One region of the Rhizobium sp. AN68 genome, then DNA from elsewhere that is predicted to be linked to it. Evidence: predicted binding sites of a transcription regulator. Region 1 holds the regulator's gene; each other region holds the start of a gene.

The links. The regulator LexA, encoded in region 1, represses DNA repair genes until DNA is damaged. The targets are predictions, from matches to a motif close to TGTTCNNNNTGTGTTCNG.
Region 2: the regulator LexA is predicted to act here: its motif matches at 4,777-4,794, upstream of RBH71_RS14065 (2'-5' RNA ligase family protein).
Region 3: the regulator LexA is predicted to act here: its motif matches at 3,908-3,925, upstream of RBH71_RS16160 (energy-coupling factor ABC transporter ATP-binding protein).
Region 4: the regulator LexA is predicted to act here: its motif matches at 5,265-5,282, upstream of RBH71_RS02715 (ImuA family protein).

The regions. Positions count from the first base shown of each region.
Region 1 covers NZ_JARWMI010000003.1:1,267,483-1,275,204, forward strand. Annotated here, with positions in the region: gene RBH71_RS19225 (ComEC/Rec2 family competence protein) at 1-1,105, shown strand, start outside; gene RBH71_RS19230 (glutathione S-transferase family protein) at 1,122-1,805, opposite strand; gene lexA (transcriptional repressor LexA) at 2,244-2,966, opposite strand; gene RBH71_RS19240 (VOC family protein) at 3,178-4,059, shown strand; gene kdsA (3-deoxy-8-phosphooctulonate synthase) at 4,059-4,904, shown strand; gene eno (phosphopyruvate hydratase) at 5,052-6,326, shown strand; gene RBH71_RS19255 (FtsB family cell division protein) at 6,663-6,980, shown strand; gene pdhA (pyruvate dehydrogenase (acetyl-transferring) E1 component subunit alpha) at 7,134-7,722, shown strand, end outside.
Region 2 covers NZ_JARWMI010000003.1:211,217-218,938, reverse strand. Annotated here, with positions in the region: gene RBH71_RS14095 (imelysin family protein) at 1-322, shown strand, start outside; gene RBH71_RS14090 (DUF1513 domain-containing protein) at 327-1,421, shown strand; gene RBH71_RS14085 (TspO/MBR family protein) at 1,473-1,925, shown strand; gene RBH71_RS14080 (PaaI family thioesterase) at 2,006-2,455, shown strand; gene RBH71_RS14075 (5'-methylthioadenosine/S-adenosylhomocysteine nucleosidase) at 2,452-3,090, shown strand; gene guaA (glutamine-hydrolyzing GMP synthase) at 3,173-4,750, shown strand; gene RBH71_RS14065 (2'-5' RNA ligase family protein) at 4,855-5,571, shown strand; gene RBH71_RS14060 (hypothetical protein) at 5,632-5,799, opposite strand; gene RBH71_RS14055 (ArsC family reductase) at 6,011-6,358, shown strand; gene ybaK (Cys-tRNA(Pro) deacylase) at 6,371-6,847, shown strand; gene RBH71_RS14045 (aminopeptidase) at 6,935-7,722, shown strand, end outside.
Region 3 covers NZ_JARWMI010000003.1:648,664-656,385, reverse strand. Annotated here, with positions in the region: gene aroC (chorismate synthase) at 300-1,397, shown strand; gene ribB (3,4-dihydroxy-2-butanone-4-phosphate synthase) at 1,410-2,510, shown strand; partial or broken gene RBH71_RS16165 (winged helix-turn-helix domain-containing protein) at 2,679-3,871, opposite strand; gene RBH71_RS16160 (energy-coupling factor ABC transporter ATP-binding protein) at 3,987-4,667, shown strand; gene RBH71_RS16155 (energy-coupling factor transporter transmembrane component T family protein) at 4,664-5,269, shown strand; gene RBH71_RS16150 (biotin transporter BioY) at 5,301-5,864, shown strand; partial or broken gene RBH71_RS16145 (histone deacetylase family protein) at 5,891-6,825, shown strand; gene RBH71_RS16140 (exodeoxyribonuclease VII small subunit) at 6,828-7,082, shown strand; gene RBH71_RS16135 (pirin family protein) at 7,185-7,722, shown strand, end outside.
Region 4 covers NZ_JARWMI010000001.1:581,018-588,739, forward strand. Annotated here, with positions in the region: gene RBH71_RS02700 (efflux RND transporter permease subunit) at 1-3,069, shown strand, start outside; gene RBH71_RS02705 (SOS response-associated peptidase) at 3,275-3,952, opposite strand; gene ligD (non-homologous end-joining DNA ligase) at 4,007-5,059, opposite strand; gene RBH71_RS02715 (ImuA family protein) at 5,343-6,095, shown strand; gene RBH71_RS02720 (Y-family DNA polymerase) at 6,016-7,527, shown strand; gene RBH71_RS02725 (error-prone DNA polymerase) at 7,524-7,722, shown strand, end outside.

The sequences.
Region 1 (7,722 bases):
CAAGCCCGCATGGCTGAAGGTGGCGGAAATGATGGGCGCGGTCATTGGCGGCGTTATCACGACGTCGTTGATCGGGGGCCTTTCGACGGCGATCTATTCGGCCGAACATTTTCACCGTGTCACCACCTATGGACTGTTCGCCAATCTGGCTGCAATGCCGCTCATGTCACTGATCGTCATGCCATTCGCTCTTATCGCCATGCTGCTGCTGCCCTTCGGGCTCGATGCGCCGTTCCTGAAGATCATGGGTTATGGCATGGCACTCGTCATCGAGGTTGCAAACGAGGTGGCCTCCTGGGGCGGCAGCGCAGCGACGGGGCGTCCGCATGGATGGTTTATCGGTTTGGCTTCGGTGGGTTTCCTGCTGCTGACATTGCTGCGAAGCAAGCTTGCGCTTCTTGGCATCCCGTTTCTGCTCTTCGCCTTCGGCGTGTCGGCAGTTACGGCCTATCGTGATCTGCCGGATCTATTGATTCACGAGGACGGCGACTTGGTAGCACTCCTGGAGGACGGCAAGGTCTCAACCACAAAAGCCCGTCCGCAGGGCTTCGTTTACGGACAGTGGCAAAGGGCGCTGCTGCTGCCGGAAAAAACCGTGCCGCCAGATTTTATAAATGGTGAGAGCATGGCAAATAATGCTGGTTCTGACTCGAGATCGAAACTGTCGCCGGAAGACATGGCTGTGGTGGTACGCGAGATGACGGCGGCGCTCAAAGGCGCCAAAGCTGGCGTCTTCACCTGCAGGAAAGACATATGGTGCGTAGCGAGCGCCGCAAGCGGAGAGTGGGTCGTCGTTCTGAAAGATGGCCGCTTCGCCGGAAAAGCCTGCGATATTGCCGATATCGTCGTTGTTTCCCGCAGAACCTCTTTTTCGCAGTGCCGCTCGGGAGCACTCCTGCTCAGCCGTGACATCTTGCGGCGTCTCGGTTCTGTGGAAATAGATTTTGCTGACAAGAGGGAGGAGGGTGTGGTGAGCGGGCTGCGCGCCGCAATCGCCGGAACGGACAGGCCCTGGAGCCAGCACCGTTATTACGACTGGAAAAGCGGACGTTTCGACCGTGATCTGCCGCAGCCCATCATCCGGCTGCTGGCGGCGTCGCAATGACTGCCGCCAGCATGGATCATCGGGCCTTGGCGCGCAAATCTTCAGTCAATTCGCCGATCCCGCCAACTTCCTCTTCATGACCAGCGTCGCGCCAGCTCTCCTTCAAACCGGCCTCGTACCATTCTTGCATGGCAGGCAGGGCGAGCAGCAGGTCGCAATAGGCTTTCGCTGCTGGCGAAAGATCCGCGCTGCCATAGGTCTGGAAACGGAATGCAACCGGGCAGAAGAAAGCATCGACCGCCGTGAACTTTTGACCGGCAAGATATGGCCCGCCGAATTTTGTAAGACCCTCGCTCCACAACGCATCGATCCGCTTTATATCGGCCTTAAGTCCGGCATCGCCGCCCCTGGGTTTGACCCGAATGCCCACCGACATGGGATAGAGATTGCGCAGCGAGGAAAAGCCGGCATGCATCTCACTTGCGGCCGAACGCGACCAGGCCCTCGCATGCTTGTCGCTTGCCCAGACACCCTGGTGTCTTTCGGCAAGATATTCGACGATCGAAAGCGTTTCCCAAACCGTCATACCCTCGTCGACCAGGCAGGGCACCTTGCCCGTCGGCGAAAAGGAGGAGAAGGATACGCCTTCGCCGAACGGAATGAGCTTTTCATCAAAGGCGATACCGAGCGTGCGCATCAATACCCACGGCCGCAGCGACCATGAAGAATAGTTCTTGTTGGCTATATAAAGATCGTACATGGCGTATCTCCCGGATATGACGCGTATTTCTACACCTGCCAAGCGTTCACGGAATATCGAAAATTATCCATGGCTCCCATAAACGCCGTTGATGAATGGTGATGTGGGGCCGCTGAGAGCGCGCCTTCGATAAGTCACCCTTTGGTGACGACTAAAACTGACTGCGCAACACGACAGAACAACGTCGCTAAAAAACAGCGGATGGGATCGCTTCGACAATTACAGCGAGCAGCCCATTCGCCACCACGCCTGTAGCGAAACCGAAGCATCTTTATGGAGCAGGAACTCAGTTTAGAAAGGGCAACGCGCATAGGCTGGATGGCGCATATCCTCGTGCACCCGCAAAAGCCCGCCACGTTTGGAAAAAGCCAAACCCAATATAGGCGCCATCTTCACGATGACGCCTATTATAAAGTGAATACGTTCGGTTCGATAAGATCAATGGTAGCGGCGGATCAGCCCCACCAGCTTGCCCTGAATTTTAACCCGGTCGGGCCCGAAGATACGGGTCTCATAGGCTGGGTTTGCCGCCTCGAGCGCAATGGAGGCACCCTTGCGGCGGAAGCGCTTCAGCGTGGCTTCCTCGTCATCCACCAGAGCCACAACGATATCCCCGGGATTGGCGGTGTTGCCGTTGCGGATGATGACTGTGTCGCCGTCGAAAATGCCGGCCTCGATCATCGAATCACCCTTGACCTCAAGAGCGTAATGTTCGCCCGTGCCAAGCATGTCTACTGGCACGGCCACATCATGGGTGTTGTTCTGGATGGCGGAAATCGGTACGCCCGCAGCGATGCGGCCCATGACCGGCACGGTGACAGCGCCGCCCAGATCATTGGCCGGCGTCTTGGGGGCAGGGGCCGGTTCCGGCGTTTTGGGCTTGCCAAGGCTGCCTTCGATAACGCTTGGCGAAAAGCCGCGCTGCGGCCTTGCACCCGGCGTATAAGCCTCGGGCAGCTTGATGACTTCCAGCGCCCGAGCTCTATTCGGTAGCCGACGAATGAATCCTCGCTCTTCGAGAGCGGTTATCAGGCGGTGGATGCCGGATTTCGAAGCAAGATCGAGTGCGTCCTTCATTTCATCGAAGGAGGGCGGCACGCCGGACTCTTTCATTCGTTCATGAATGAAGAGAAGCAATTCCTGCTGTTTGCGCGTGAGCATGAGGAAAACACCCTTTAGAATCGTAGTGGAAGTCGCGAAACAAATACAGAACGAACACTATATGTTCCATATGTGTTCTGCAATCCCCTAAAATTTCGTGAAGGTGCCATCTGTTGCTGTGATGATTTGCCTCATAGCACGCAATTGTGCTTTTGTGCGGTCGAAACCGTCCCGGCATGCTCCGGGCGGAAGGCCAGCAGGATACATTTTCATGACGAAACCCTATAGCGTTGACCATCTCGTTTTGCCCGTGGAAGTCATAGGCGTCGCCGTGAAGCGCCTCGTCAGTCTTGGCTTTACGGTTGCGCCGGAGGCTCTGCATCCTTTCGGCACCCAAAATGCCTGCGTATTTTTCGCCGATGGCACCTATCTGGAGCCGCTCGCAATTACTGATCCGGCTAAATATAATGCGTCAATAGAGAGGGGTGATGTTTTCACTGGCAGGGATGTGGCCTTCCGGCAACGGGACGGGCAGGAGGGTTTTTCGGCTCTTGTCGCCAGGACTGAAGACGCCTTGGTTGACCATGAGCGGTTTCGGGCAGCCGGCCTTTCGGCGGGCGATGTTTTCGAGTTTTCGCGGCCTGTTCGGATGCCGGATGGCTCGCAAGGCGAGGCGGCGTTCCGGCTTGCTTTTGCTGCAAGCGGGGCGGCCGCGGATTTCTTTTTGTTCAGTTGTCAACGGGTTCAAGCCCTTCCGGGCGATCGCACCATGCTGGAGCGCCACGCCAATGGTGTCACCGGCCTCAGTGAAATCGTCCTGTTTACCGGCGGCGATATGAAGGTGGCGGGCCTGATCGAGACGGTGTTTGGCTGTGAAGGCAAATGGTCTCCGGGCGGTGATATGGTTTTCGCGACCGGCAATGCCAGCATCAGATTGACCGGAAAACCGGCTTTCAGCGGGCAGGCCCTGAATGCTCAGGATGGCAACGAAGGCGGATTGCGCGGCGCGGGCATTGTCTTTTCGTCACACGATCTTGCCGTGACAGAGGCGGTGCTTGCTGCTAATGGCGTGTCCTGCGCAAAAGCGGACGGCCGTCTGGTGGTGCCCGCAGCACCCGGTCAGGGTGTTGCCTTCGCCTTCGAGGAAAAATGATGAGCGTTACGAACAATCTTAAAGTCACCGCCGGCGATGGCGCCAGCAAGGTTTCCTTCTCGAATACCGAGCGGTTTTCGCTGATTGCCGGCCCCTGCCAGATGGAAAGCCGCGAACATGCCTTCATGATCGCTGGCGTCCTGAAGGAGCTTTGCGACAAGCTGGGAATAGGGCTTGTCTACAAGTCCTCTTTCGACAAGGCGAACCGCACTTCGCTTTCCGGAAAACGCGGCATCGGCCTGGATAACGCGATGCAGGTTTTTGCCGATCTCAAAAAGGAATTCGGTTTTCCTGTTCTGACCGACATCCACACGGAAGAGCAATGCGCCATCGTTTCCGAGGTGGTGGACGTGCTGCAGATTCCGGCGTTCCTCAGCCGCCAGACCGATCTTCTCGTTGCTGCCGCCAAAACCGGCCGCATCATCAACGTCAAGAAAGGCCAGTTTCTGGCGCCCTGGGACATGAAGAACGTGCTCGCCAAGCTCAATGAGAGCGGCAATCCGAATGTGATGTTGTGCGAGCGCGGCGCGTCCTTCGGTTACAACACGCTGGTTTCCGACATGCGCTCTTTGCCGATCATGGCAGCGCTCGGCGCACCTGTCGTGTTCGATGCCACCCATTCGGTGCAGCAACCGGGCGGGCAGGGCGGCTCCACAGGTGGCCAGCGCGAATTCGTCGAGACGTTGGCGCGTGCGGCCGTTGCGGTTGGCGTGGCCGGCCTCTTCATCGAGACGCATGAGGATCCGGACAATGCGCCGTCAGACGGCCCTAACATGGTCCACTTGAAGGACATGCCGAAACTGCTCGAAAAGCTTCTGGCTTTCGACGCGATTACGAAAGCCTGATCGGCTGACCGTGACGGCGGGCACTTTTGTGCCAATCGATTTTAATGGCGGGCGGGCCGTTTCCGCTGCCCACCGTCATTGTAATTTCTTCGCCATCGTCTAAGACAGGCGACGGAAAATATCTGTTCCATTCCCAAGGGAGAGACCATGACTGCCATTACCGATATCATCGCGCGCGAAATTCTCGACAGCCGCGGCAATCCGACCGTTGAAGTCGACGTTTATCTCGAAGACGGCTCCATGGGCCGTGCCGCCGTTCCCTCCGGCGCCTCCACCGGCGCGCACGAGGCGGTTGAGCTGCGCGATGGCGGCAAGCGTTATCTCGGCAAGGGCGTGGAAAAGGCGGTCGAAGCCGTCAATACGGAAATCTTCGACGCGATTGGCGGTTTCGACGCTGAAAACCAGATCCAGATCGACCAGATGATGATCGCGCTCGACGGCACGCCGAACAAGTCGCGCATCGGCGCCAACGCCATCCTCGGCGTGTCGCTCGCCGTTGCGAAGGCTGCCGCTGAAGCCTCCGGCCTGCCGCTTTACCGTTATGTCGGCGGCCCGAACGCGCATCTTCTGCCGGTTCCGATGATGAACATCATCAACGGCGGCGCGCATGCCGATAACCCCATCGACTTCCAGGAATTCATGATCCTGCCGGTCGGCGCAGAAAATATTCGCGAAGCCGTGCGCATGGGCTCCGAAGTCTTCCATACGCTGAAAAAAGAACTGTCCGCACAGGGCCACAACACCAATGTCGGCGATGAGGGCGGTTTTGCACCGGGTCTCGAAAGCGCGCCGGCAGCACTCGATTTCATCATGAAGTCGATCGAAAAGGCTGGCTACCGTCCAGGCGACGACATGTTCATCGGTCTCGACTGTGCGGCGACCGAATTCTTCAAGAACGGCAATTACGTTTATGAAGGCGAAGGCAAGACCCGTTCGCCGATCGAGCAGGCCGAATACCTGGCCGAGCTCGTGGCGAAATATCCGATCATCTCCGTCGAAGACGGCATGGCTGAAGACGACTGGGATGGCTGGAAGGCGCTGACCGATCTCATTGGCAACAAGTGCCAGCTGGTGGGCGACGATCTTTTCGTCACCAACTCCGCCCGCCTTCGCGACGGTATCAAGATGGGTGTCGCCAACTCCATCCTCGTCAAGGTCAACCAGATCGGTTCGCTTTCCGAGACGCTGGACGCAGTCGAAACCGCGCACAAGGCAGGTTATACCGCCGTCATGTCGCACCGTTCGGGCGAAACGGAAGATTCCACCATCGCCGATCTCGCGGTCGCAACCAACTGCGGTCAGATCAAGACCGGCTCGCTTGCCCGTTCCGACCGGCTCGCAAAGTACAACCAGCTTATCCGCATTGAAGAAATGCTGGGCCCGCAGGCTGCTTACGCCGGCCGTTCGATCCTGCGCGGATAATCCGCGTTCGGGTTTCGCGATATGGCCCGCCGCCTGGCGGGCCAGTCTCAGGGATGGGCGGTTTATCCGCACTGCTCACTCCCGAGTTGATCCGGGGTTCAGTCAGCCCAGGTCCCTGGGTTGAAAAGACTCTTTTCACGGCGAAGACGCGCTGTGGCTTGATGCCGGATCACGCTCGGCATAACGAACTCTCTCTGATATCTTCGTCATTATTAGCCCGCCTCTGGCGGGCTTTTTTGCGTCTATCAGCCGCGCGGAATTTAAGGTCAACGGATAGTTAAACAATCCGCATTAGTCTCGAGACTCACATTATGCGTTTTAAGGCTTCTCTCCGGCATGTGGACCAGACATCATAAAAAGAGACGATTCGGCCGTTTGATCGTTCCGGCCATTACGATCGCTTTTCTTTCCTATTTCGGGTATCATTCCATCCACGGCGACTTCGGCCTTCAGGCGACGGAGCGGCTGGAGCGACAGCGTATTGCCAGAACGGCAGAGCTTGCCAAGCTGACGCAGGCGCGCGTTGCGCTGGAGCGGCAGGTCGAATTATTGAGCGACGGTTCTCTCGAACGTGACATGATTGACGAGATTTCCCGTTATCAGTTGAATATGTCCCGTACGGACGAAATTGTCATCATGAATACCTACTTCTAATTAACCGAAATCAAGTTAATTAATGATTTGTGATTTATTCACAGCACTTTAGCATGAATATGTGCCATGCGTTTAAAGCATTGCTGCATGGCATTTTCTTGCATATGGTACGCGCCAATCTATCCATTCAAACGACAACTCAGGGAGGGATGAATGGCGCCGCGAAAAACCGCGTCCGTATCCGGCCGAAAGACAACGGCAAAGGCTGCAGGCGAATTCACCGGTAAGAACAGCCCGGACTTTTCGAAGGAAGAAGAGCTTCACGCCTATCGTGAGATGCTTCTCATCCGTCGCTTCGAGGAAAAGGCCGGTCAGCTTTACGGCATGGGCTTCATCGGTGGTTTCTGTCACCTCTACATCGGTCAGGAAGCCGTTGTTGTCGGCATGCAGATGTCTCAGAAGGAAGGCGATCAGGTCATCACCGCTTACCGTGACCACGGCCATATGTTGGCTCTGGGCATGAGCGCGCGTGGCGTCATGGCCGAATTGACCGGTCGCAAGGGCGGCCTGTCGAAGGGCAAGGGCGGCTCGATGCACATGTTCTCCAAGGAGAAACATTTCTACGGCGGCCACGGCATCGTCGGTGCGCAGGTTTCGCTCGGAACCGGTCTTGCCTTCGCCAATAAATATCGCGGCAACGACAATGTCTCCGTGACCTATTTCGGTGACGGCGCCGCCAACCAGGGTCAGGTCTACGAGAGCTTCAACATGGCCGCTCTCTGGAAACTGCCGATCATCTATA
Region 2 (7,722 bases), 1.1 Mb from region 1:
CTGGCGGTCCGGTCTGACGTGGAAAAGCATTGCCGCAAACATCAAGGCCGTTCAGACCCTCCTGCACACGGCCGATATGGTCGAACTCGTGCCACCCGACCAGCGCTCCATCGTCAACTCCATCGATTTCATCGCCAAATCGATGATCCGCATTGCCGGAACGATTGATACCAACGTGGAAAAGGCGCTTGATGACGACCAGCAACGCGCCAAGGTGGATTACCTGCTGCTGAACGGCAAAGACCTGATCTACCGCCTCAACGACCAGTATGGCGGCGCAATCGGTCTCAGCTCCGGCTTTTCCTTCGCCGACGGAGACTGAGGCGGTGATATCAGGCAAAAAGCCGACGCTCATAGACCGGCGCAGCTTCATCAAGGCGGTGGGCATTCCGTTCCTTGCGACGCTCGCTCCCGGCTCGCTGCATGCGCTTGAACGCGCCGACGCTGTCTTCGCTTCCGCTTTTCGCGCCCATGACGGTTCCTACGGCATTGCGACTGTGAGCGAACGCGGCGAGATCATCGACCGTGTTGCGCTCCCAGCCCGCGCCCATGGAATGGCAACGAGCCATGCGACCGGCATGACAGTGGCCTTTGCGCGCCGGCCCGGCACCTTCTTCATGGCCTTTGACCCCGCGCGACGCCGCGAACCTGTCGTGATGCACACGCCGGAAAACCGCCACTTCTACGGCCACGGACAATTTTCTCCCGACGGTGCGATCCTCTACGCCAGCGAAAACGACTTCGATGGCAATCGCGGTGTTATCGGGCTTTACGATGCCCGCAACGGATTTGTCCGCATCGGTGAATACGACGCCCACGGCATTGGCACCCATGACATGACCGTGAGCGACGATGGCAGGCTGATCGTGATCGCCAATGGCGGCATCGAGACCCACCCGGATTTCGGCCGAACCAAACTCAATGTCGACAGCATGCAGCCGTCGCTCGTGCTTCTGGACGCCGCCAGCGGCCAGTTGATCCAGAAACATACGATGCCAGACCAGTTGCGACAGCTTTCCACCCGCCATGTCGATCTCGGCGATGACGGGCGTGTCTGGTTCGCCTGCCAATATGAGGGACCACGCAACGATCTTCCGCCGCTTGTTGGCCATTTCTCGAAGGGCGAGGACCTTGCCTTCGTCGATCTACCAGAGCAAACGACGGTGCGCCTTGCCAATTATGTCGGTGCCATCGCCGTCAACCGGCGCGATGGCCTGGTGGGCCTGACCTCACCCAATGGCAACGCGGCCGTGACGCTGGATGCGAAAACCGGGCGTGTTGTATCCGAGACGACCGTGCGGGAGGCTGCGGGCGTTGCCCCCGCCATAAAGGGCATTGCGGTTTCTTCCTATGACGGATTTTTCGAGGCTATTCGCAGCGACGTGGCGTGGGACCAGCATATCGTGCGTATTTCAGGCTAAAATACTGAAAATGCACCGGAACAAAAAAGACCAAAAAGCATTTGAGGCGTCATGAAAAACCTTTCCGTGTATATCATTTTCGTGGTTGTGGTTGTTGCGCTGGGTGCGCTCATCGGCATCAACAACGTGCCGGGCGAATGGTACCAGTCGCTTCAGAAGCCGCCCTTCAACCCGCCCAACTGGATATTCGGCCCGGTTTGGACGACGCTCTACGTGATGATCGGCATTGCAGGCGCGCGAACATGGATCGTGAGACCAGCGGGCACGCGCATGCGTCTCTGGTTCACGCAGCTGGTGCTGAATTTCCTGTGGTCGCCCATCTTTTTCGGCATGCAAAGCCCGACAGGCGCGCTCGTCATCATCGTGCCTATGCTGATCTGCATTCTGGCTTTCATTGCGCTCACCTATAGTCGCGACCGCATCTCCATGTGGCTTTTCGTGCCCTACGCCCTTTGGGTCGCCTTTGCCACGCTGCTGAATGCCAGCATCGCCGTGCTGAACTAATTGCTCCTGCGGCACTTGCCTTGCCCGCCGCCACACGCCATGTCAGTTTGCGGTGAGGACAAAAGCAGGCAGGTAAGCCAATGGAGATCACGGATCCCGGCGATTTTCGTCAGCGGATAGAAAGAAGCTTTGCGCGGCAGGGTGTGGTGCAGGCAATCGGTGCGCAGATAAGCCGCATCGAACACCGTCTGGTGGAAATCGAGCTGCCGTTTCATGAAAAGCTGACACAGCAGCACGGCATATTGCATGCCGGTGTCATTGCCGCGGGCCTGGATACCGCCTGCACCTATGCCGCCTATACGATCATAGAGCCGGAAGCCTCGCTGCTGACAATCGAGTTCAAGGTCAACCTCATGTCGCCCGGGCGCGGCGAGCGGTTCCTGTTTCGTGGCGAAATCATCAAGCCGGGCAACAACCTGATCGTTGCCGATGGCCGCGCTTACGCCCTTTCCGACGGGCCGGCGAAGCTCATCGCCTCCATGACAGGCACGATGATGGTGGTAAAGGGCCGCGAGGATATTACCGGATGAGCTACCGGCTTTTGCATGTTGCAGACAAATCCATACTTTTCGTGATGGCGGCTTCCGCCGAATACGGCCCCCACCTGCAGGCGCGCATCGCGCCCTTGATGACCGGCGTCGGCCCGGTCGAGGCAGCGATTTCGGTCACGGCAATTCTTGCCGGTCTCGATGCGGCGGACCATCTGCCTGACCTTGTCGTTTCGCTCGGCTCCGCCGGCTCGCGGACGCTCGACCAGACTGGCATCTATCAGGCGATTTCTGTTGCCTATCGCGACATGGATGCCTCGGCCTTCGGTTTTGAAAAGGGTCGCACGCCGTTTCTCGATCTGCCGGCCGAGGTGGCCTTGCCCCTGCGCATACCCGATATTGCCGAGGCGCGGCTTTCCACGGGCGCCAACGTCGTCTCTGGTGCCGCCTATGGGTCGATCGATGCCGATATGGTGGAAATGGAAACCTATGCCGTGCTCCGGGCCTGCCAGCGCTTCGGCGTGCCGCTCATCGGCCTGCGCGGTATTTCCGATGGCAAGGAAGATGTGAACCATGTGGACGACTGGACGGAATACCTGCATATCATCGATGAAAAGCTCGCAGACGCCGTCGACAGGCTTTGCCGCGCTATCGAAGATGGTGCGATCACCCTTTGAACCTCGCGATTTTAGTAAATTTCCGCTGTTAGATGCCCGCTTCCGGGTTGCCTAAAGCCGCCATTTTCTTTAAAGGCTCGCCATGACCCAGATAGCCCATCCCGACAGCATTCTCATCATCGATTTCGGCAGCCAGGTGACGCAGCTGATTGCGCGCCGCATCCGCGAAGCCGGGGTCTATTGCGAAATCCACCCGTTTCAGAATGCCGCAGAGGCGTTTGAGAAGCTCCAGCCCAAGGGCGTGATCTTCTCCGGCGGCCCCGCATCTGTAACGGCGGAAGGCAGCCCGCGTGCGCCGCAGGCGGTGTTCGACAGCAAGGTTCCGATCCTCGGCATCTGCTACGGCCAGCAGACGCTCTGCACCCAGCTCGGCGGCGTTGTCGAGGGCGGTCACGCGGCGGAATTCGGGCGCGCCGATATCGACATCAAAAAGGCAAGCCCTCTGTTCGACGGTTTCTGGGAACAGGGCAAGAGCTATCCCGTCTGGATGAGCCACGGCGACCGCGTGACGAAACTGCCGGAGGGTTTCGAGGTTATCGCAACCTCCGAGAACGCACCCTTCGCCATAGCTGCCGACGAGACACGCCACTATTACACCACCATGTTCCACCCGGAAGTGGTGCATACGCCAGATGGTGGCAAGCTGCTCTCCAACTTCGTGCACAAGATCGTCGGTCTCAAATCCGATTGGACGATGGCAGCCTATCGCGCCGAGATGATCCGCAAGATCCGCGATCAGGTCGGCACCGGGCGCGTGCTCTGCGCACTCTCCGGCGGCGTCGATTCCTCGGTTGCGGCGATCCTCATCCATGAGGCGATCGGTGACCAGCTGACCTGCGTTTACGTCGACCACGGCCTGATGCGGCTTGGCGAAAGCGAGCAGGTCGTCGGCATGTTCCGCGATCATTACAATATTCCGCTGGTACATGTGGATGCCGCAGACATGTTCCTGGGCCAGCTTTCTGGCGTCTCCGACCCGGAAGTGAAGCGCAAGACTATCGGCCGCTTGTTCATCGAGGTCTTCGAGGCGGAAGCTGCCAAGATCGCAGCAGACGGCAAGGGTGCTCCGAATTTCCTCGCGCAGGGCACGCTTTACCCTGACGTCATCGAGAGCGTTTCCTTCTCCGGCGGTCCTTCCGTCACCATCAAGAGCCACCACAATGTCGGTGGCCTTCCCGAGCGCATGAACATGCAGCTGGTGGAGCCGCTGCGCGAGCTCTTCAAGGACGAGGTGCGTGCACTTGGCCGTGAACTCGGCTTGCCGGAAAGCTTCATCGGGCGCCATCCCTTCCCCGGCCCGGGTCTGGCGATTCGTTGCCCCGGTGCGGTCACCCGCGAGAAGCTCGATATTCTGCGCAAGGCAGATGCGATCTATCTCGACGAAATCCGCAAGGCGGGTCTTTACGACACCATCTGGCAGGCCTTCGCAGTGCTCCTGCCGGTGCAGACCGTGGGCGTCATGGGTGACTACCGCACCTATGACTTCGTCTGTGCGCTCCGCGCTGTGACCTCCGTGGATGGCATGACGGCGGATTTCTACCCCTACGACATGAATTTCCTCGGCCGCGCCGCGACCCGCATCATCAACGAAGTCCGTGGCATCAACCGTGTCGTCTATGACGTGACGAGCAAGCCGCCCGGCACGATCGAGTGGGAATAAAACGAAGGCGGAGCAATTCCGCCTTTTGTTCTTCTTTTGTTCTTTATTTTATCACCGCGCAATGATAGGTTTCCGGCCTTGGTATAAGGCTGTGGAGCATCGTCATGGAGTGCGAGTTGGCGGACGAAAGAGCCTTAAAGCAGCTTTGTTTTGATGGGCTGGAGCCGCAGAAAATACGGCGCATCAATCCGCGCTTTCGAAACAAGCTCCTGCTACTGCTGAAGCCACCACGGCAATTGGCGGAAAGAATTTTTGCCGATGCGTCGCATCATGCCATGGGTCGGACAACCCGCGAGGCATATCCCGCCGAGCTTCTGCACATAACCCTGCTGTGTTTGGGGTGTTTCGAGACAATCCCTCACGGACTTACAAGCAGGCTGAAGGCGGCAATGGGTGCGGTAAACGCGCGGCCTGTTCCGGTCACCCTGGACGGAAGCGCGCTTTTCGGCAATCGCAATAGTCTGGTGCTGCGAAACGGTGGTGATCTGCCGGAGATCAACGCTCTGGTGAAGCTGCTGCAACGAGCGCTTCGACAGGCAAACCTTCCCTATATCGCGGCACCATCTTTCACGCCGCATATCACGATGATTTATGGCTGCGGGAAGATAGAGCCGATGCCGGCCGGAAAACCCTATAGCTGGCTTGCGGGTAATTTCGAGCTTGTTTTCAGCCATAATGGCGAAACGCGACATGAGTCCCTTGGACGCTTCGCACTCTCCGCAAAAGCAGATCGTTATGAGCCGCTCGAAAGCCAGCTGCATTTACCGGATAAACTGATCGGTCCGAGAAAACGGCCGAATCGAAAGCAGGCGGAACGCTAAGGCCCGCCAACATATACGCACGAGCGAGGCGATGTCGCCTCGCTGCAAACGATAATCAGCTTAGAGCTGAACCTTGTCGAAAGCCTTGCCGTCGATGCCAAGCGCTTCGAGGTCGGCGCGGGCCGGCTTGCGATGCGCGCGAACAGCGGCCGAAACCGAAAGTGCAGCACCGAGAACGGCGAAAGTTTCGCCAAAGAAGTTACGCGATGTCTTTGCAACCTGACGCATTTTTCTCTCCATCTTTGATGCCCAGATAATGGGCATTTTTGGCCTCTGCTACAACTCATGATGTAGCAGGGAAGCCATGCAGCTTTGCTCGCGCTCGTTTGGATGTCAGACACTGCATTTTTGCATGGCTAGAATTCCGTGCTTCAGGCTGCGGGTTGAATACGGCGCATTATTTGTTATGCCGGAAGTTCAAGACAAAGAGGCAGGCAACATGACGGTCACCATTTACGGCATCAAGAACTGCGACACGATGAAAAAGGCCAGAAGCTGGCTGGAGGCCAACGGTGTCGACTATTCTTTCCATGACTACAAGACGGCCGGCATCGATCAGGCCCATCTCGAAACATGGTGCGATGCCGCGGGCTGGGAAACGGTTCTGAACCGGGCCGGCACCACCTTCAAAAAACTGGACGATAGCCAGAAAGCCGATCTTACGCGCGAAAAGGCCATTGGCCTGATGCTGGAGCAGCCCTCCATGGTCAAGCGACCGGTGCTGGAGGCCAAGGAGGCGATAACCGTCGGTTTCAAGCCGGAAACCTATCAGTCCCTCTTTGCGTGAGTGCAGGCCACCATGTCCAAGACAACCCGCGCTACGCAGATGCTGACCAAGGCCGGTGTGAACTTCACCACAGTTACCTATGACTACGACCCGAATGCCGACCGGATCGGCCTGCAGGCGGCCGAAGCTATCGGCGAACCGCCACATCTGGTTCTGAAAACACTGATGGCTGAGCTGGATGGCAAGCCTGTCTGCGTCGTCGTCCCGTCCGACCGGGAAGTGAGCATGAAGAAGCTTGCCGCCGCCTTCGGGGGAAAATCTGCCAGCATGATGAAGCCCGCCGATGCGGAGCGGGCAACCGGTTATCATGTGGGCGGCATCAGCCCTTTTGGACAGAAAAAACAGGTTCCGACCGCCATAGAGGCTGGGGCCATGACCCATTCCTATGTCTACATGAATGGTGGCCAGCGCGGTTTGCAGGTAAGGCTTTCCCCCGGCGACGCGCAGGCGGCGCTGAAAGCCGTTGTCGCACCTTTGGTGGCTGATTGACGTCTCGACACAGCTTTGAAAGCATTTGGCTTTCGAAGCGAATGGGCTATGGTCGGCGCCTCCGATTGAAATATACGAAGGCAGATCATGACTGTTTCCCCCATCGATCCCGTCAAACTCGAGAAACTGGCTGAAGTCGCCGTCAAGGTCGGCCTGCAATTGCAGAAGGATCAGGATCTGGTGATCACCGCTCCGCTGGCGGCGTTGCCGCTGGTGCGGTTTTTGACCAAACACGCCTATCTTGCCGGCGGCGGGCTGGTCACCACCTTCTATTCCGACGAAGAAACCACGCTTTCCCGCTACCGCCACGCCAGCGACGCCAATTTCGACCGGGCTTCCGGCTGGCTCTATGACGGCATGGCCAAGGCCTATGCCAATGGCGCGGCGCGGCTTGCGATTGCCGGCGACAACCCCATGCTGCTGGCCGAACAGGATCCCGCCAAGGTGGCGCGCGCCAACAAGGCCAATTCCACGGCCTATAAGCCGGCGCTTGAGAAGATTTCCAACTTCGATATCAACTGGAACATCATCTCCTATCCAAACCCGTCCTGGGCAAAACAGGTCTTTCCCGGCGTGACGGAAGACGAAGCGGTTCGCAAGCTCGCGGACGCCATCTTCGCTGCTTCGCGGGTAGATCTCGCCGATCCGGTCGCGGCATGGGCGGAGCATAACGCCAATCTCGCCAAGCGTTCGGCATGGCTGAACGGTGAACGTTTCTCGTCGCTGCATTTCACCGGTCCCGGCACGGACGTGAAAATCGGCCTGGCGGACGGCCACGAATGGCATGGGGGCGCCTCCACCGCCAAGAACGGCGTCACCTGCAACCCGAACATTCCGACGGAAGAAGTGTTCACCACACCGCATGCGCTGCGCGT
Region 3 (7,722 bases), 620 kb from region 1:
TTTCCCGGCAATATTGGAAAACCGCGAAACAGCGTGGAAAACACCAGCACCTTTACACTTTTGTCACCTGGAAAACTCTGCGCCGTTTCCGCCGAATCATTCATCCGGCCAGTCGTCAGCCATCGTCACCCCTGTCGTTTTCCGGGCTGCTTGGCGTCGTGAACGGTGCGTCACCGTCTTATCGGACTTGCGATGAAAGAAAGGCTTTTGCCTTGGTCCGATTTTCTACTATGACAAATCCGCTTGTTTTAAACGGCCCCTGTCCGCAGGCGCGCCCTCGTTTTCCGGTCTAGAGAAATATGTCGCATAACAGCTTCGGTCATCTTTTTCGCGTTACCACCTGGGGCGAAAGCCATGGGCCCGCTTTGGGCTGCGTGGTGGACGGCTGCCCGCCCGGTATTCGCTTCACGCTTGCCGAGGTGCAGCACTGGATGGACAAGCGCAAGCCCGGCCAAAGCCGCTTCGTTACCCAGCGCCGTGAAGATGACATCGTCAAAGTCCTGTCCGGCGTGATGCTGGATGAGGACGGCGAGACGATGATAACCACCGGCACGCCGATCTCCATGCTGATCGAAAATACCGACCAGCGTTCCAAGGATTACGGCGAGATTGCCCGCAGCTTCCGCCCCGGCCATGCCGACTTCACCTATGACCTGAAATACGGCATTCGCGATTATCGCGGCGGCGGACGCTCTTCCGCCCGCGAGACGGCGGCGCGTGTTGCCGCAGGCGCAATCGCCCGCAAGGTGGTACCGAGCCTCAACGTGCGCGGTGCGCTGGTGCAGATCGGCAAACACAAGATCAACCGCGACAATTGGGATTGGGACCAGGTCGATCAGAACCCGTTCTTCTGCCCCGATCCGGCGATGGTGCCGGTATGGGAAGAATATCTTGACGGTATCCGCAAGGCGGGATCGTCGATCGGCGCGGTCGTCGAAGTCGTGGCGGAAGGTGTTCCGGCCGGCATCGGCGCGCCGATCTACGCCAAGCTCGATCAGGATATTGCCTCCAGCCTGATGTCGATCAACGCCGTCAAGGGCGTGGAGATTGGCGAGGGATTTGCCTCGGCCGAGCTTTCCGGCGAGGAGAATGCCGACGAGATGCGTATGGGCAATGACGGCAAACCGATTTTCCTGTCGAACCATGCCGGCGGCATTCTGGGCGGCATCGCGACTGGCGAGCCCGTCATCGCCCGCTTCGCCATCAAGCCCACCTCCTCCATTCTGACGGAGCGCCAGTCCATCGACACCGACGGCCGCAACGTGGATGTGCGCACCAAGGGACGCCACGACCCCTGCGTCGGCATCCGCGCCGTGCCGATCGGCGAGGCGATGGTGGCCTGCACCGTTGCCGACCATTATTTGAGAGATCGTGGCCAGACCGGCCGGTTGAAGTGAGGTAAATCCGAAATGGCCTATGATCAGAAACGTGTCGTCGACGCTATCCGCGCTTTCGAAGCAGGCGAGATCGTTGTCGTGACCGACGACGACGACCGTGAAAACGAAGGCGATCTGATTATTTCGGCGGTTCATTGCACGCCGGAAAAAATGGCGCTGATCGTGCGCCACACATCCGGCATCGTTTGCGCGCCCATGCCGCGTGACGAGGCAAAGAGGCTGAACCTCAACGCCATGGTGGCGGAAAACGACAGCGCCCACACGACCGCCTTCACCGTCAGCGTCGATTTCAAGCATGGCACCACGACCGGTATTTCCGCGGATGACCGCACCTTGACGGTGCGCAATCTCGCCAACCCGAATGTCGGCGCGTCGGATTTCACCCGGCCAGGCCACATTTTCCCGCTGATTTCCCGCGAAGGCGGCGTGCTGATGCGTTCCGGCCATACCGAAGCGGCGGTCGATCTCTGCCGGCTCGCCGGCCTGCCGCCCATCGGCGTCATCAGCGAGCTGGTCAATGACGATGGCACCGTGATGCGCGGGCCGCAGGTCCTGGATTTCGCCGAAAAACACGGCATGAAGCATGTTTCGGTCGCCGATCTGATCGCCTATCGCCAGCGCAAGGAAACGCTGGTGGAGATGGAATCCTCCTTCACCATCCAAACCCCGTTCGGACCGGCCAAGGCGCATACCTATTCCCTGCCATGGGACCGGATGCAGCATATGGCGGTGATTTTCGGCGATATCCGCGATGGCGTCGATATTCCCGTGCGCCTGCACCCTGAAAACGTTGCTGACGACGTGTTCGGCGACCGCCAGCCGGTGCAGCACTATATGCAGAAGATCGCCGAAGAAGGCCGCGGCGTCATCGTCTATCTACGCGAAGGTTCTGTCGGCGTCGGCCAGGTGGACGGACGGCGCAAGGCGCGTGATCCCGACGAAGCGCACGCACAGGCCCGCTCCCGCGAAAATGAGTGGCTGGAAATCGGCCTCGGCGCGCAGATTCTCAAAGACCTCGGCATCAGCTCGATCAAGCTGATGACGACCCGCGAGCGCCACTATGTCGGGCTGGAAGGCTTCGGGATCAAGATTTCGGCAACGGATATCGGGTGAATTAGGGACGTCGCGAGGGCGCTTCGATTTGGCGTCCTCTCCTCCCGTCCGGCGTCATCCTCTGTCTTGTGCCGAGGATCTTCAGACGCATCCTATACATTTTCCGTTGCAGATGCTCGGGATGGGCCCGAGCATGAAGGAAGAAACAGTCGCCGGCTCAAGGCGCAATTACACATCCCGCCACCCCTCCAGATAATTCACACTCTCCACCCCCGTAAACTTAGCAAGCCGCGACAATTCCGCGTCTAGTTTCTCGAGCCTTCCTGCTGAGGCGCGCACGCCCGGTTCCAGCCACAGGCGGCGCACATCCAGCGTGCCGCGCTTGCGGTCTGCCTTCATGTCGATACGGCCGATCAGCCGGTCGCCTTCCAGAAGCGGGAAGACGTAATAGCCATATTGCCGTTTCGGCTCGGGTACGAAGACCTCGATACGGTAATAGAAGCCAAACAGCCGCTCCGTGCGGTTGCGGTCGCGCAACAGCGGATCGAAGGGGCTCAGCACACGAACGCGGGACGACGGTTCCGGCAGGTTGGCGACATCGGCGCTGAAATCCGCAAAGGCATAGGACGGACGGGCAGCACCGCCATCGCTTGCGAGAAGCGAGACCTCGCACAGTTCGTCACGGCGGCTCTTGACCCAGCCCTCGCCTCCTGCGGGGTAACGAGATCAAAAAAGGCGGCGATTTCGCCATGGGTGGCAAAACCCAGACGGGTGAGCGCCTGCCGGCAGGCCCAGTCGACGAATTGCGTATGCTCCACTTCGCTTTCGTGGTGCTCGCCGGGAATGACCCGCTCCGCCAGATCATAGACCTTCTGGAAATTCACGCGGCCGGATATGGCAAGCTTGCCGGTGTGCCACAGATATTCGAGTGCGGTCTTGGAAGGATGCCAGTTCCACCAGCCGCCGGACTGATGCCCCTCCTCCTTCAACTCACGCGCCAGAACAGGACCCGTGGCGGCGATGCGCTCTAGCGTCTCGGCGAAAGCCGCATCGAACCCCTCACCATGCCATTTGCGCCAGCGCTCCTGAATGATCGGCTCGCGGCGGCGGAAGCGGTGCTTCCAATAGGGGTAAAATTCGGTCGGCACGATGGAGGCATCATGCGTCCAGTGCTCGAACAGCGCGCGGTCCTTTTCCAGCAGTGCTGTCAGATGTTCGCGCCTGTAGGTCTGGTTTCGGGAGAATATTATCTGGTGATGGGCGCGCTCCACCGTGCCGATACTGTCCACCTGCACGAATCCGATATCGGTAATGAGCTGCAACAGGCCATCCTTGGAAAGCGCCTTTCCGGGCGGAGAGCAAAGCCCCTGCCGCGCCAGAAAAATCCGCCTTGCCGCTTCGTTTGAAACCTTGATCGTCATAAAGCAGAAGGTATGACGGCTTTTTCAGGATTGCAATGTTCTTTTTTTGTTCTTTGTTTCACTTCTGTTGATGACACTATATAGAACCGGAAAGCGATAGAGGGATGCATCAATCTTGGAAATCCGTTTCGACACCGCAGGCGTCGCCTTCGAGGGCAGGCAGGCTTTACTGCCCGTGTCCCTGACATTGACTGAACGGCGTATCGGCGTCATTGGCCTCAACGGCTCGGGCAAGACCACCTTTGCGCGGCTGATCAATGGTCTGACAAAGCCGACGCGCGGCAAGGTGTCGGTGAACGGTCTCGACACCGTCAAAGATGCGAGAGCGGTATTGCAGGCAGTCGGTTTCATCTTCCAGAATCCGCAGAACCAGATCATCCTGCCGATCATACGCGACGATGTCGCCTTCGGCCTCAAGCGACTCGGTATCGGCAAGACGGAGACAGAAACGCGGGTCAAGGCCGTGCTTGCCCGGCTCGGTATCGCTCATCTGGAAGAACGGCGCGCGCACGAGCTTTCCGGCGGCGAATTGCAGCTGGCGGCGCTGGCCGCCCTGCTGGTCACTGAACCGCAAATCCTCATTCTCGATGAACCGACCAATCAGCTCGACCTCAAAAACCGCGCGACCGTTGAAAAGACAATGGCTGCGCTGTCGCAGGCGCTTGTCGTCATCACCCATGATCTGCCGCTGCTTTCCGGCTTCGATCGCGTACTGGTTTTTCACGAAGGCGAGCTGGTTGCAGACGCCAACCCCGAAGAGGCGGTGGCACGTTATCTGGAGGTTGCGTCGCGATGAAGTCGCTTCATGTCGAAGGCACGGGCTGGCTCTACCGCGTCTCTCCACGCCTCAAGCTCGTGACGCTGATGGTTTTCAGCATTGCGCTGTTTCTCACCCGCGATCTGCTTTTGCTGGGATGCGCCGTCGTTGTCGCCGCCGCCATTCTGCGCGAGACGCGGCTGCAATTCCGCGAGATCGGCCTGCGGCTACGCCCGGTGATGCTGACCATTCTCCTCGTTGCCGCCTTCAGCCATCTGCTGCTTCCGGTACACGATGCGAGTGTCAATCTTTTGCGGCTGACTGCACTGGCGCTTCTCGCCACCGCCGTCACCATCACCGTCAGCATTTCGCAATTCATGGACGAAATCGCGCTTGCCGCCGCCCCGCTGGAAAGGCTGGGGCTGGTCAAGGCGGCCGATATCGGGCTCGCGGTCGGGCTCGTCGTGCGGTTCGTGCCGGAGATCGTCAATCGTTACCATGCGGTGCGCGATGCGCACCGCGCGCGCGGCCTCCCCGTTCGGCTGGCCACGATCATCGTGCCGCTCGTCATTATGACGTTGAAGGATGCGGATGCCATTGCCGACGCCATTGACGCGCGCGGTTTCAGAGGCCAAAGCTGACGGCAAAACAACCATCCGGAGTTCCCGAGCCATGACGACCCGCGACCTTGTGCTGATCTCGCTGTTTTCCGCCATCATCATCGCACTCGGACTTTTGCCGCCGATCACGCTTGGTTTCATTCCGGTGCCCATCACCGCGCAGTCGCTTGGCGTCATGCTGGCCGGTGTCGTGCTGGGGGCGAAACGCGGCACGCTCGCGGTTCTTCTGACCATCCTCATCGCCGCAATCGGCCTGCCAGTCCTCTCAGGCGGACGCGGCGGCCTTTCCATCTTCACCACGCCGACCACGGGCTTCCTGATCGGCTGGATTGCTGCCGCTTTCGTCACCGGCATGCTCTCGGAAAAACTCGTCAATCGCGGCCAGTCGGCTCTGACGCAGGGTATCGGTTTCTTCATCGCCAGCCTCGCCGGCGGCGTGGTCGTGCTTTATGCCTTCGGCATCTCCTATCTGGCGCTGGTGGTCGGGCTCGGGTTTGAAAAGGCGTTCATGGGTTCGCTCGCCTTCATTCCCGGCGATGCGTTGAAGGCCGTGCTTGCCGCCCTTGCCGGCCGCGCTGTGATGGTCGGTTATCCGCTTTTGCCGCAGCGCGCTTGATCAGCTTATTTCGGGAGGATTAGAGAATGGCGACCCGTCTTTACGAACATCCGATCTTCCTTGAACACATCACGCCGGAAGGCCATCCCGAGCGGCCGGATCGGCTGCGATCTCTGAACATTGCGCTCGAACATCCGAATTTCGAGCGACTGGTCCGCAAGCAAGCACCGCAGGCCAACGAGGATGCCGTGCTTCTGGCGCATCCGGAGGAGCATCTGCTGTCCGTCATGCGCCAGATTCCGAGGAAGATGGCGAGATCAACCGCGTCGAGGCCGACACCTATGTCTCGCCGAAAAGCCTGCAGGCGGCGCTGACCGGTATAGGCGCTGCGATGGTGGCGGTAGATGACGTGTTTACGGGTGCCGCCGACAACGTCTTCGTTGCGTCCCGCCCGCCCGGCCACCATGCGGAAACCGCAAAGGCTATGGGGTTCTGTCTCTTCAACAATGCAGCAATCGCCGCACGTCACGCCCAGAAGGTGCACGGCGCAGAGCGCGTCGCCATCATCGACTGGGACGTGCATCACGGCAACGGTACGCAGGATATCTTCTGGAACGACACGTCAGTGCTGTTCTGTTCCACCCACCAGATGCCGCTTTACCCGTGGAGCGGCGATAAAAACGAAACCGGCGTGAAGAACAATGTCGTCAACGCGCCACTTTCCCCCAATACCGGCAGCGAGTATTTTCGCGAGGCGTTCAAATCCCGCGTCCTGCCGGCGATCGCCGATTTTTCGCCCGATCTCATCATCATCTCCGCCGGTTTCGACGCGCATCACCGCGATCCGCTGGCGCAGATCAATCTGGTGGGCGAGGATTTCGACTGGGCGACGGGGCGGCTGCTGGAAATGGCGGACAAATACGCCTCGAACCGGGTCGTCAGCCTGCTTGAAGGCGGTTATGATCTGGAAGGGCTGGCGGAATCGGCGGCCATGCATATTTTGAGAATGATGAAGGGTTGAAAATGACGGAAAATGCCAACACAGCCGATGTCAGCGGTTATTCCTTCGAAAAGGCCGTCGCCGAGCTGGAAAGCATTGTTGCACGCCTGGAGCGCGGAGACGTGGCGCTGGACGAGTCGATCGCCATCTACGAGCGCGGCGAAGCCCTGAAAAAACATTGCGAGACGCTGTTGAACGCCGCCGAAAAGCGTATCGAGAAAATCCGTCTCGACCGCGCCGGAAAACCACAGGGCGTGGAGCCGCTGGACGGGGAATAAACACGTCCTGTTGAACGGGGGCGACACAGCGTTCAACATTACGGCGCTCCCACGTCGTATCGTTCGTGGTAAGCTTGCGTGTAACGACACGAGGAGCTTCGGATGTCCTTCTTTCCCGGCAACGATCCTGTCGCGGGTGATGCTTTCGCCTGCGACGCCATCGAAAACCTCATCATTCCGCGCACCAGCGATATTGGCGGCTTCGCCGTGCGGCGTGCGCTGCCGACGCGGCAGCGGCGGCTGGTCGGCCCATTCATCTTTTTCGACCGCATGGGTCCGGCCATCCTGAAGGCGGGCGAGGCGCTGGATGTCAAGCCGCATCCGCATATCGGGCTTTCCACCGTTACCTATCTGTTTGACGGCGAAATCAAGCATCGCGACAGCCTCGGCACCGAACTGGTCATCCGGCCCGGCGACATCAACCTGATGACGGCGGGGCGCGGAATCGTGCATTCGGAGCGCACGCCCGAAAACCTGCGCGGCCATCCGCTTTCCATGTCCGGCCTGCAGACCTGGCTTGCCCTCCCCGATCATATGGAGGAAATCGCCCCGGCCTTTTCCCATACCGCCCGGGAAGACATGCCTCTGATCGATATCAAGGGCGCATCCGGTCGGGTCGTCATCGGTGATTTCGAAGGCC
Region 4 (7,722 bases), on a different contig from region 1:
ACCCTGTTCTTCATTATTCTGCTTGCGGCTGCCGGCGTCTATGCCTTCGTCAAGCTGGGGCGCGCCGAGGATCCCTCCTTTACCATCAAGACCATGACTGTCACCTCGGTCTGGCCTGGCGCCACCGCGCGCGAAATGCAGGATCTTGTCGCTGAGCCACTCGAGAAGCGCGTCCAGGAGCTCACCTGGTACGACCGGGTCGAGACAACCACGCGGCCTGGATACGCCTTCCTCACGGTGACACTGAAGGACAATACGCCAGCGTCCGCCGTTGAAGAGGAGTTCTATCAGGCGCGCAAGAAGCTCGGCGACGAAGCCCGAAATCTCCCGCCGGGCGTCATGGGCCCCTTCGTCAATGATGAATACTCGGATGTGAGCTTCGGTCTCTACGCTTTGAAGGCGAAGGGGATGCCGATGCGAGACCTCGTTCGGCAGGCAGAGGTCATCCGTCAGGATCTCCTGCATGTTCCGGGCATCAAGAAAATCAATATCCTCGGGGAGCGGCCAGAACAGATATTCGTCGAATTTTCCTTTGCCAAGCTGGCAACGCTCGGAATATCCGCGCAGGATATCGCCACAGCTTTGCAGCGGCAGAACACGGTGACGCCCGCTGGCTCGATCGATACGCGCGGACCGCAGGTCTTCATCCGTTTCGATGGAGCCTATAACAGCGTAGAGGCCATTGCCGATACGCCAATCGTGGCCGCCGGCCGGACGCTAAAGCTTTCCGATGTGGCGGATGTGCGGCGCGGCTACGAAGATCCCGCGACTTACATCATCCGCCATCAGGGTGAGCCGGCGATCATGCTGGGTGCGGTCATGCAATCGGGCTGGAATGGTCTGGAGCTTGGCAAGGCGCTTGAAGAGCGATCGGCCGCGATCGCGCAGACATTGCCATTGGGCATGACACTCATCAAAGTCAGTGATCAGGCCGTCAATATCGACGAGGCGGTCGGTGAATTCATGCTGAAGTTCGCCATGGCGCTTGGCGTGGTTCTGTTCGTGAGCCTTGTCGCACTCGGCTGGCGCGTCGGCATCGTTGTGGCCCTTGCAGTGCCACTGACCCTTGCCGTCGTCTTCCTCATCATGCTGGAAACCGGCCGGCTCTTCGACCGCATCACACTCGGCGCGCTCATCCTTGCGCTTGGGCTTCTGGTGGACGATGCCATCATTGCGATCGAAGTGATGGTGGTGAAGATGGAAGAGGGCATGGACCGCATCGAGGCGGCCGCCTATGCCTGGAGCCATACGGCGGCGCCGATGCTGTCCGGCACGCTGGTCACGATCATCGGGCTGATGCCCGTGGGTTTTGCCAAGTCGACCGCAGGCGAATATGCCGGCAACATCTTCTGGGTGGTGGGCTTTGCCCTGATTGTCTCATGGTTCGTTGCCGTGATCTTCACGCCATATATGGGCGTGAAAATGCTGCCTGATATCAAACCGGTCGAGGGTGGGCACCACGCCATCTATGACACGCCGAATTACCGCCGCCTGCGCTCACTCATCGAGTTTGCGGTTCGCCATAAATTCATGACCTGCGCGGTTGTTGGCATCACGATGGCCGTCTCGGTTGTCGGGATGGGGGGCGTAAAGCAGCAGTTCTTCCCGACTTCGGACCGGCCTGAAGTTCTTGTCGAAGTCCGCATGCCTGAAGGCACGAGCATCGAAAGCACGATGGCCGCAGTCAAGAAAGTCGAAGGCTGGCTGCAAAAGCAGCCGGAAACGAAAATCGCCACCAGTTACATCGGGCAGGGCGCACCCCGGTTCTTCTTCGCCATGTCACCGGAATTGCCTGACCCTGCCTTCGCCAAGGTCGTCGTGCTCACACCCGACGCCCACGCACGTGAAGAACTGAAGCATCGCCTTCGTGCAGCTATTTCGGAGGGTCTTGTTCCTGAAGCGTCCGTCCGCGTCACCCAGCTCGTATTTGGTCCTTACACGCCGTTCCCGGTCGAGTTCCGGATCATGGGTCCCGATCAGGATGAACTCTATAAGCTCTCCGAGCAGGCTCTGGCGATCATGAAGACTATTCCAGATGTCCGCCAAGCCAACCGTGACTGGGGCAACCGAACACCTGTTCTGCGCTTTGTCCCGGATCAGGAGCGGCTTAATCTGATCGGTCTTTCGCCTTCGGAGGCAGCCCAGCAGATGCAATTGCTGCTAAGCGGCATTCCAGTCACACAGGTGCGCGAAAACATTCGTAACGTTCCCGTGGTGGCACGAAGTGCTGGCGAGAACCGCCTCGATCCATCACGCCTTGCTGACTTTTCGCTGATGAGCCGCAATGGCCGCCAGATTCCACTCGATCAGATCGGTCATTCCGAGATCCGGCCCGAGGAACCGATTTTGAAACGTCGCGACCGCACTCCTGTCATCACGATCAGGTCCGATATCAACGAGGCAACGCAGCCGCCTGAAGTGTCGCAACAGGTGATGGAGGCTCTCCAGCCGCTGATCGCATCGCTGCCGGTCGGGTATCGTATCGAAATGGGCGGGAACATCGAAGAGTCACAAAAGGCCAATATCGCACTCGTCCAGGTCTTCCCGCTCATGATCGCGGCAATGTTGATCGTCATCATCCTGCAGGTGCGCAGTCTGTCGACAATGACAATGGTGATGCTGACCGCCCCGCTTGGCCTCGCCGGCGTGGTGCCAGCATTGCTCCTGTTCAACCAACCGTTCGGCTTCAACGCCATTCTCGGCCTGATCGGATTGGCAGGTATCCTGATGCGCAACACGCTGATCCTGACAGAGCAGATCAAGGAGAACCAGGCGGCGGGCCTCGATGACTACCACGCCGTCATCGAAGCTACCGTGCAGAGGACCCGTCCCGTTATCCTGACAGCGCTAGCAGCCGTCCTGGCCTTTATACCCCTGACGCATTCGGTGTTCTGGGGATCTATGGCCTATACGCTGATAGGTGGAACGGCTGCGGGCACGGTGATGATCCTGCTCTTCCTTCCGGCCCTTTATGCTGTCTGGTTCCGGATCAAGCCTCCAAAGCTGGAGATCCACCGCGAAACGATTATTGAGGGTTCACGATTTACCAGCGCCATGGCCGCCGAATAGGCCACCTGCTATGCAAAAGGGAGACGGGCACAATCATACCTGCCATGCCTGCTAGACTACGTTGTGCCCGAGCATGGCCGCCTTCATCCCGGACTCTGAGACCTTATGTATCATTGTGACGACTGCGTCCAAGAGACGCGCGCCGCACGTTGCCGGCCGACTGTTAATCCCTGTCATGCTTCCCCCCCCGCGGGCTCAACATACTTCAAAAGAGGCTCGGCTCATCGTCCTTCTTCGTAGTAACGGGCGGTTGGACTATCACCAGCATGTTACCAGGGAGGGGTCGCTGCAGCACTTTAGCCTCTTCCCACGGCGCCGATAGCCAGAGATCGACCTCTTCCGGTGTTGTCAGGATCGCTGGCATGGCTTTCTCATGGATGGGACTGACCACCTCGTTTGGTGTCGTCGTCAAGAATCCGAAGAGCTCGTATTCCTGCTCACCATCCCGCACCTTTCGAATACCCTTCCAAGGTGTCCAGAAACCCGCGAAGAACATGAGCGGGCGGCTCTCGTCTTTCGCAAACCATGCGTTGGGAACGCGTCCACCGCGGACCCTGCTCGCAGGATCCGGCTCTGCAAACGACGTGAACGGCACGACGCATCTGCTGGTCGGCCCAAGCCACCGCCGCCAGTGTGGTGACGCCACGTTGCGAATGTTGGTGACGCCTGGATCGTAGTTCTTCACAAAGGCAGGTGGTGACGGCATGCCCCAAGTGAGGCGTGCGATCTCACGTTTGCCATCTTCAGCCACGCGAACGACGGGTGCCTTGTATCCCGGATAGACATCGAGTGAAGGTTCATTCCATCGTGCTGCATCGCGGAAGGCGTTGGTGAATTGAAGCACGGCATCGCTCGTCGTTGTGATGTTGTAGAGATTGCACATGGCACGTCATCCATCTCTGCCTGGGTCGCACTCTACCGCGTCGTGAGATTTTGGCTAGTCGAGCTTATAGACGTCGGTGTTGTCCTGCCGGTCCCGAAGGCCCTTATAGGATGCGTGGCGAAGCTTCCCGTCCGCCGTCCACGCCCGAAACTCGATCTCGGCAATCAGCGTTGGCTGGACCCAGACGATATCTGCTTTTCCGGAATAAGGCACCGGCGGCTCCTTCCGCTTCCAGCGCAGCTTGTCCATTATCTTGCGCAGCCTGATCATCTCGGCTTGCTTGAAGCCAGTGCCAACACTTCCGACATGGATGAGTTCGTCGACACGGTAGGCGGCAAGTACCAGAGAGCCGAAGCCGTCGGGTGACGCCGTCGATGGCTCATAGCCAACAACCATAAAAGCTTCGCTCTCAACGCATTTGATCTTGACCCAGTCCCCGGTGCGGCCGGAACGATAGGGCTGATCGAGGTGCTTGCCGACGATGCCCTCGAGACGAAGGCTGCCAACGTGTTCCAGCAGGATCGCGGGATCGGCGTCAATGGTTTCCGAAAGGCGGATCGCGCCGTCATTGTCCTTCAGCGTATCCTCGAGAAGATGCCGGCGTGAGCGGTATTCGACATTCCGCAGATCATGACCGTCGAGATAGATAAGATCGAAGGCGTAGAGGATGGCGTCCGAAGCTCGGTTGCCAGCAGTCTTTCCAGAGGCACCCAACGATTTCTGCAGCAGCCCGAAATCCGGCCGCCCTTCATCGTCAAGCACAACCGCCTCGCCATCGATGATCATCGTTGCCGGGCCAAGCGCCCGGGCAGCCTGCTCGATCGCCGGAAACCGGTGCGTCCAGTCATGGCCACCACGCGTGAGGATGCGGACCCCTGTCGGCTCGATGTGGATAGCCAGGCGATAGCCATCCCATTTCAGCTCCCAGCTCCATTGGTCGCCTTGTGGAGGGTGCGCCTTCAGTTGGGCTAGCGCCGGCTCGACGCGATCGGGCATCGGATCAAACAGCAGCTGTGGCTGTGCGGGATTGCGTTTCCGACGCGGCTTTGACCGTAGCGGAGCTTCGGTATCACGAAGGAGCGGCTTTGATCTCGGTGGCTTCGTCATGCAAACGAGTTCAGCACGAAAACCTTAAGAAGATTGTGACGCCGTTCATCTATCCCCGCTATCCACCGTTTTGAACCCGACGGACGCAAGGGCTGCAAAAATTTCTGTTTCCCCTTACCTCCTTGAATCCTTTTCGAGATCTTCGACTTTGCTAATACTGGGATAATATTCCTCAACCATGTGGTGCTTGACTCTTTTGCATTACGAGAACAAACAATGAACATATAGCCCGTACGACATAATGTCGATCCTTTGAACACGACCTTGAAGGGAGCCGTGAACGATGACTGCTGCCCGCCAGAGGGTGATTTGCGACTTGCGAGACCGCATCGCGTCGATGGAAGGGGTATCCGCGAAGCGGGCCGGAACACTTTCTTTTGGCGTTTCCGAGATCGATGCGGCCTTGCCTGGCGGGGGCCTCGCCTATGGCGCGCTGCACGAGTTTGCAGGCGGTGGCTCCGGTACTGTCGATGGTGCAGCGGCCGCCCTTTGTGTTGCCGGCATTGCCGCAAGAACAAAAGGCCCCGTCATCTGGTGTCTGACGCGGCCGGATCTTTTTTTTCCAGCTCTTGCCCATGTGGGTCTGCATCCCGACCGCGTCATCTTTGTTGAATCCGACAAGGAAGAGGATGTGCTGGCCAATATGGAGGAGGGCCTTTCCTTTGGCGGACTTGGTGCCGTCGTCGGTGAACTTGTTCGCCTGCCTATGGTCAGTTCCCGCCGCCTGCAGCTTGCAGCCGAGCGAACCGGGACCATGGCGCTTGGCGTTCGCCGATGGCGGCGACAGACGGAGGCCAATGACTTTGGGCAGCCGACGGCCTCGACCACGCGGTGGCGTGTCAGCGTGATGCCGTCAGAGGAGTTGCCGGTACCCGGGGTGGGCAGACCTCAATGGTTTCTGGAATTGATGCGCGTGAAAGCGGGTGAGTGTGCTGAGTTTCTCGTGAGGGCGTGCGATGACAAGGGTCGTCTCGATCTATCTTCCGGATCTGCCGACGGATCGCATTCGTCGGGCCGATCCGTCTATTCCGCCTGAACAGCCAATCGCCGTGATCGCGAGAAGCGGTTCGAAGCGATGGGTGTCTGCTGCCGATCCGGCTGCCAGAAAGGCGGGCGTGCATGCCGGCATGGCGGCGGCAAAGGCGCAGTCGCTGTTTCGCGGCCTGATGCTGGTTGACGCAGATTCGCAAGCCGATCAAGCCGCGCTGGAGCGCATCACGCTCTGGGCGCTGACGATCTATTCGCCGATCGTCGCCGTCGACGGGATTGATGGTATCGTCATGGATACGGAAGGCGCCGATCATCTGCAGGGTGGTGAACTGCCGATGGTGACGAAGATCGCCAACCAGTTTCTTGCCCGAAAACTGACGGCGCGCGTGGCGGTTGCCGACAGCTGGGGTGCTGCCCATGCTTGCGCCCGCGCAATCAATCGCGAAACGATTGTCGTTCCTCCGGGCGAGACGGCCCGTGCCGTCGAAAAACTGCCGATTTCGCTTCTGCGCCTGCCGTCAAAGATCGTCTCTGATCTGCGCATTCTCGGTTTCCAGACAATCGGCGAGCTTGCCAACACCCCGCGGGCCCCGCTGACATTGCGCTTCGGTCCGGAGGTCGGTCGCCGTCTCGACCAGATGCTCTGTCGTGTCGCCGAGCCGATCGAGCCCATCCGGACGGCAGAGCTGGTTGAAGTCTCCAAGGCCTTCGCCGAACCGATCGGGGCTGCGGAAACAATCAATAAATATGTTGGCCGTCTAGTCGTCCAACTCGTTGACGAACTCCAGCAGCGCGGGCTTGGCGTTCGCCGTGCCGACCTGATCGTCGAGAAGGTCGATGGCACGAGACAGGCCATCCGCGCCGGAACCGCCAGGCCCGCCCGCGATGTCGCCTGGCTGACAAAACTGTTTCGGGACCGGACGGAAAAGATCGAGCCGGGCTTCGGAATCGAAAAGCTGATCCTGCTCGCCGTGATAGCCGAGCCTCTCGAGGAGGCTCAGAAAGCCTCTGCTCTGGTCGAGGATGAGGTCACTGATGTCACGCCGCTGATCGACCTCTATGGAAACCGGGGGCAGAGGGTCTATCGCGTCGCACCGGTCGCCTCCGATGTGCCGGAACGCTCTGTCCAGCGCATCAGCCCCGTCGCCGAACCGATCGCCGTTGCCTGGGTCAGCCATTGGCGCCGCCCCGTTCGTCTCTTGCCGAGACCTGAGTTGATCGAGGCGATCGCGCTGATGCCGGACCGGCCCCCAGTCTCCATCGTCTGGCGTGGCAAACGCCGCAAGGTCAAACGTGCCGACGGCCCGGAACGCATTTTCGGGGAATGGTGGCAGCGAGATGCCGAAATGGACGCCGTGCGCGACTACTTTGTCATCGAGGACGAAGCAGGCGAGCGCTTGTGGGTGTTCCGCTCCGGCGACGGTATTGATCCGGAAACCGGGTCACACCGCTGGTTCTGCCACGGGATATTCGCATGAGCTATGCCGAGCTCCAGGTCACGACACATTTTTCGTTTCTGCGTGGTGCCTCGTCGGCGCAGGAGTTGTTTGATACTGCAAAACTCCTTGGGATCAGTGCGATCGGCGTCGTCGATCGTAATTCGCTCGCAGGCATCGTCCGCGCCCTTGAAGCATCCCGCGCGACGGGTCTCCGCCTCGTCGTTGGCTGTCGCC